2 linked regions of the Magnetococcus sp. PR-3 genome follow. The protein of the gene in region 2 binds, or shares a complex with, the protein of the main gene of each other region. Links are inferred from orthologs where the notes say so. Each region holds a gene or a part of one and is shown on either strand. Other genes may lie near its edges.

Region 1 (2,877 bases), on a different replicon or contig from region 2:
GCCCCTCTTGCATTAACTTACCCTGTTTCTTAATAAACTGTTGACCGGCAGGGGAGGCAAAGAACTGGTTCATGCTTTTCAGTTCTGAAGCCGTAAACTCTTTGGCATAGACATTGGCAAATTCAGACAACATCTCTGGCTTAACGGATGAAAAAGCATCTTCCAGTGCTTGAATCATATCCGTAGAGATCTCCTGAATGAGTGCTTCCGGTGTTTTAGGGTACTGTTTCTGGATCTCTGATTGAAGAGAGTGCGACATCATAGGGCCAATGCTGCGTAACATTAAGGTAACCATCTGATCCATCACGTTGGACATATCCATACGTTTGATCAGTGAGACAGCCTCTTTATGTGCCTGGGGGTCTACAGGTTGTGCCCAGGCTTGCCCATGAAAGGTTATGGTCAGTAGGGCCGCACAGAGTAGATGTTTCAACATGTGTTATTCCTTGTGATCAAATAGATTATGGAGATTTTGGCATATTCAGTTGTTTTTCCAGCTGATCGACCATGGTTTGCATAATGGTGGGTAGCTTATGCTGCATGTTCTTTTGGATCTGCTGTTGGGTAACCATCGCCCCTTGTTTGGCCAGCTTGCCTTGCAGTTGCACAAATTTTTGACCGGTTTCGGTTTGATAAAAGGCAATCAGCTGGTCCAGTTCCTGTTCGGTAAATGCATTGCTGTAGAGTTCAGCCATCTGTTTCTCTACCTCAGGCATGGTGGCTTGCATCATCTCATGAAACCCCTGGGCAAATGCTTCAGAGGTCTCTTGCCGTTGTGCCTCAGTTGCCTGAGGGAAGTGACGTTTGAGATCCTGCCCAAACCCCTGAATGACCATGGGGGTAATACGCTGGGTGAGCATTTTAAAGGTTTGGTTTTGGCTTTTATCTGCCTGCATCACCTTAAACAGCTGTTGGGCCTTGTTCGGCGGGGTATCAGCTGCCATGGCGGATGGAGAGAGAAAGAGCGCAAGGGCAAAAAGAGCAGCCATGGATTTCAACATCATCATTTCCTTACCAATGTAAAAAAGAGCTATGCGGTTAGGTGCAGCCACAGGGCTGGGCTTTAGGGATTGGATACCCCATCTCTTCCCAGGCGATATCATCTAAATCAAACACCGGACCATCCACGCAGACCCGGCGATAGTTCCAACCCATCTCTCCCCCCACACGAATGGGGGCGACGCATCCGGCACAGCCACCAAACCCACACGCCATGTGCTCCTCCATCGAGGCTTGGCCACGCAGACCAAACTGTTTGGCGACCCTATAAGCCGCGGCCATCATGGGGGTTGGTCCACAGGTGTAGAGTAGGGTTTGTGCGCGCTCTGCATCACTCAGGGCAGCCAAATAGTGACTGGCGAGGTCGGTTACATAGCCTTGGAACCAACCGGTACGTGGGGTTAAAGCGGCAACACGGCTGTTGATACCCTGTGTCTGAAGCTTGGCCAGGGCCATATTGGTTTGGTGATCAATGCCAGGTAGGGGGGTGGTTGCGGTTTCCAGGGGAAAGGGGCTTTCACTCTCCATACCCAAAAAGAGTGTGGTTGCTACCCCACGCTTGGCCAAGCTGCGGGCCATAAAGTCCACAGGGGCCGCGCCCACCCCCCCCCCAATTAACAGCGCTTGTTTGGGGGCTTCAATGGGATCAAAAATTCGACCGATCGGTCCCATGAGTACAACCTCAGTACCGGGCTGCCACTGGCGCATGACATCGGTCCCACGGCCCACCACTTTGTAGAAGATATCCACCGTACCAGCTTGAGCATCTGCATCCAGAATAGAGAGTGGACGGGGCAGGGTGGTGGTGGGACCACAATCGACCTGAACAAAGTGCCCAGGCTGACAGCGTTGGGCCAACTGAGGTGCGTGAAAACGGATCACATACTGATCCCCAGGCTCGGCTCGGTTAAACAGAACCTTAGCGGATAGCTTGTGCAAAGCAGGGCGTGATGCTTGGGACATGGGGCAACCTCAGAAAACAGGCGAAAGTGGAAGGCCCATTGTATCGAGATCTATCCACTTCGGCTAAGGGGAATCTGTATACAAAAAGATACAAAAAAGGGCGGATCCATCGGGATCCGCCCTTTTCATACCTGACCCTTACAGGCGGTGTCATCCATGGTGGTTAGGATTACCGCCCAATTTAAGGGTTAACCCTCTTCCCCAACATCGTCAGGTAGGGTAAAGAGTGTGGTTGCGCTGAGGGTGTTCATGAACATTAAACCACCCCCCTCACGGGCAAGGTTGCCCTTGTCAAAAATGAACTCAAAAAGCTCATCGGCCTCTTCGCCAGCAACCATAATGGTTACCATTTTGACCGCTTCAGACTCAGGAAGGCGTCCCGCTTTACCCTTGGCTGGGCGTAGCTGGGCAATACCCCGCAAACCCACCGAGTTGGCGGTGTTAACCCCACGCTCATGCAGAGCTTTGAGAACCTCTTTATCACTGCCATCATCTGGAAGATAGGCGGTGATCATTTTATTATTAACCAGCTGAGTTCCCGACATGGTCGTCTCTCCTTAGCCGGCTTCCTGCAGGCGTTGAATGACCTCCTGCGGGATATAGGTAGCCGCTTTTTCCAGTGGGGTCACATACATAAAGCCCATACCCGGTGTATCTAGATTACCGGCTAGGTAGGCACTATTAAAGACCAGATCCTGCTGCTCTTTGGAGACCACCAGGTTGACCACCTCTTTTTCTACCTCAACGGCGACACCCAGGGCACCCAAACGCTCACGGACACCACTACCTTTGGCATAATAAACGGTCGCACCTTGAGCACCCGCTTCACGGGCTGCTTTGACGATCACATCGCCCAAGCCACGTTGTACGATGCAGGTGATGAGAGAGACGTCGGTAAGATAGGTGATATTACGT
Region 2 (2,888 bases):
CTATTTTTTGGGGCAGCTTGGGTCCTTAAACTGGCGGAAATCCGATCACTTTTGCAGGCCTTAAAAAAGAAAAAAGCTCAATAAGTCTGCACCTTCTCCATGACGTGCTTGGCATATCAAACAGCCAACCCATCGCCACACAAAGCGGGGCAAACCCATAGGATTTTCTTAACCTAAAGAGGATACAATGGCTGAGATCGCCAAATGCAAGATCTTGTTCATAAAGATAGAGGGCAGAACGGCACTAAGCAGCAGAAGGCAAGAGATCATGGCATGATCTCTTGCACATCATCAAAAATTTAGGCGTTAGATACCCATGCGGCTACGACTGGCGTCATAGAGGTTCTGTTCATAGCGGGTCACCGCTTTGAGAAGAGGGTCCAACATGCGGTCTACCCGCTTGGAGTGGGGCATCTCCAAAAGATCGTTGATGCGCACCAGAGCCTCTTCATAGCTCTCTAGATTGTCAATCACCACAGAGGGGTCTTTGATCATGGCTTGATGGCTACCCATGGCAGTCTCCCATATACAATGGTCCTCAAACAGCGTTTACCCTTAATCTGTGGGCAAAAACTGACTGAAGGATGCACCTAAAACGATTTTACACACTAAAGAATACGCAAAGAGCGGGCCAGGACATCAATCCTTACAAGCCCATGAAAAACGGATGTATATAAATAATTTTTTGCCTTAATAGCAGCCTTTTTGGAGCCACTTTCTCCTCAAGGGTGGGCAAAAATAGCAGGTCATTCTTTTTTGTCCAAGGAGAAATGGTAACGCGCATGTTTTTTTACGGTGAACAGTAAAACAACCCCCCTAACTTTTAGACCATGTCACACCCCCCTATTCTCCCAGACCGGCAAATTTGTTAGGATAGCACCCGCCCATGAATCACACCCACCAGGAGTCCACCAACGTGACCACCCCTGCTACAGACCCGATCGCCGTCAAGGTTGCCGGAATATCCATGCGCACCCCGCTGGTCTTACTTTCTGGCTGTGTTGCCTTTGGTGAAGAACTGTTAACCCTGGATGGATTTGATTTTGATGCCATTGGGGCCATCTGCCTAAAAGGCACGACTTTGGAACCTAAGCGGGGTAATGCCCCCCACCGTCTGGCAGAGACCCCCAGTGGTATGCTCAATGCCATTGGCTTACAAAACCCAGGTGCCCGCACCGTGGTGGATGAAATTTTGCCTCGCTTAACAAGCCAGATAAATACCCCACTAATTGCCAATATCTCCGGCTCTACCACCGAACAGTATGGTGAGATTGCCCGTATTTTTGATGACAGCCCTGTTGCGGGTATTGAAATCAACATCTCCTGCCCCAATGTCAAAGAAGGGGGCATCGCCTTTGGTTCCGATCCTGACATGGCGGGTGCTGTGGTTGAGCAGGTCAGAAAAGCCACCAATAAACCCGTCATTACCAAGCTTTCACCCAACGTGACCGACATTACCGTGGTGGCCAAACGTGCAATTGAGTCCGGCAGTGATGCACTGTCGGTGATGAATACCCTCATGGGTATGGCCATTGATGTTAAAAACCGCCGACCCATTTTAGGTAATCTGCAAGGTGGGCTCTCTGGCCCAGCGGTTAAACCAGTTGCGTTGTTGAAGGTATGGCAGACCTACCAGTTGGCCAAACAACATAACATCCCCATTATTGGTCAGGGTGGTATTGCCGATGCAGACGATGTATTGGCGTTCTTTTTGGTCGGTGCTGCCGCTACGGGGATCTGTACCAGCCTATTTAAAGATCCTCTATTACCCATGGCCATAGCCAAGCAGCTTCGCCATGGGGTAAAGCAACAGGGGGTGGATTCCATTTCCCAACTGACCGGTGCCTTACAGACCGCATAAGGAAACCATCATGGTACAGACACCCAAGCTGTTGCTCTCCTTACTGCTCAGCCTCTTTTTATGGAGTACAACCATGAACAGTTGGGCCGACGGGCGACGTCTTCCTCTCCAAGCAGTCCCAGGTGCTGTGGTGGATGGGGATACCTTTACCATTTTTGATGTTGGTCGTATCCGGATTATGGGTATTGATACACCTGAAATGGAGAGTGAGCGCAACCCTGCTGAACCCTATGCTCTGGAAGCTAAAAAAAGAGCCCAATATCTTTTGATGAACCGTGGCCATAGCGTCAAGCTGACCCTCGAAAAAAAGGGTCGTAAGCGGGATGTCTACAAGCGACCACTGTGTTATGTGGAGCTACCAGATGGGCAGGACCTTGGGGAAGTACTGTTGGAAGAGGGGCTAGCCATTGTCTACGCCAGCGGCGACCTAAGCCGCTTTAAACGGTATATGAAGGTGGAACGCCGTGCCCGTAAAGCAGGTGTTGGTGCTTGGGAGCAAGGGCACTGGCTGATTGATCATAAAGAGGCACGGGGCCATGTGGGTGCTTACCGTATTGTCCGCGGCCAGATCCAAAAGGTGATTAAAAAAGGTAAATGGATCTATTTAAATTTTGGTAAAAACTGGCGTGAAGATTTTACCATCTCTATCAGCCATCGGGATTGGCAAGCCTATTTCCGCAAAACCCTTGGCAGCTTTAAAGATCTAAAGAACCAAAAGGTCGAGGTACGTGGCCGTATTGGCTGGCGTAATGGCCCGTTAATTCGCGCTCACCATATCTCCCAACTGCAACTGGATAAGTAATCAATGCGTATTTTGCTCGCTGAACCCCGAGGTTTCTGTGCCGGTGTAGACCGAGCCATTGCCATTGTGCTAAAAGCTTTGGAAAAATTTGGTCCCCCCATCTATGTCCGGCATGAGATCGTACATAACCGGTGGGTGGTTGAACATCTACGTAATCAAGGGGCCGTGTTTGTTAAAGAACTGCATGAGATACCGGATGGAGCTGTCGCCATTTACTCAGCCCAT

Evidence for each region. The genes of interacting proteins can lie anywhere in the genome.
Region 1: the proteins of V5T57_RS19990 (region 2) and V5T57_RS03670 are in contact, whole or in part, in a crystal structure (PDB 5UE9), measured with the Lactococcus lactis proteins. The link is inferred for Magnetococcus sp. PR-3 from one-to-one orthologs. Residues at the interface, in WP_025017116.1 of Lactococcus lactis: Gly25, Phe27, Phe29, Glu32, Tyr33, Lys35, Tyr36, Lys48, Phe56, Thr60, Pro61, Arg62, Val63, Ala64, Glu65, Thr66, Ala67, Ser68, Gly69, Met70, Ile74, Gln77, Pro223, Glu251, Phe274, Ala275, Pro277, Phe278; in WP_023189152.1 of Lactococcus lactis: Leu4, Gln5, Ala47, Ser48, Met49, Leu50, Leu51, Arg52, Arg53, Met95, Leu98, Arg223, Met224, Ala225, Cys226, Ile228, Gly229, Ala230, Cys231, Tyr232, Ala233, Val235, Glu236, His237, Asn243, His244, Ala245, Lys247, Glu250.

Annotation. Positions count from the first base shown.
Region 1 is NZ_JBAHUQ010000003.1:161,255-164,131, reverse strand. It holds V5T57_RS03670 (dihydroorotate dehydrogenase electron transfer subunit), read right to left. Parts: upstream 1,963-2,877; coding sequence 1,039-1,962; downstream 1-1,038. Other genes in the region: V5T57_RS03660 (P-II family nitrogen regulator), read right to left, coding at 2,520-2,877; V5T57_RS03665 (hypothetical protein), read right to left, coding at 2,151-2,507; V5T57_RS03675 (DUF2059 domain-containing protein), read right to left, coding at 462-1,001; V5T57_RS03680 (DUF2059 domain-containing protein), read right to left, coding at 1-436.
Region 2 is NZ_JBAHUQ010000054.1:4,792-7,679, forward strand. It holds V5T57_RS19990 (dihydroorotate dehydrogenase), read left to right. Parts: upstream 1-916; coding sequence 917-1,861; downstream 1,862-2,888. Other genes in the region: murJ (murein biosynthesis integral membrane protein MurJ), read left to right, coding at 1-84; V5T57_RS19985 (hypothetical protein), read right to left, coding at 307-513; V5T57_RS19995 (thermonuclease family protein), read left to right, coding at 1,872-2,663; ispH (4-hydroxy-3-methylbut-2-enyl diphosphate reductase), read left to right, coding at 2,667-2,888.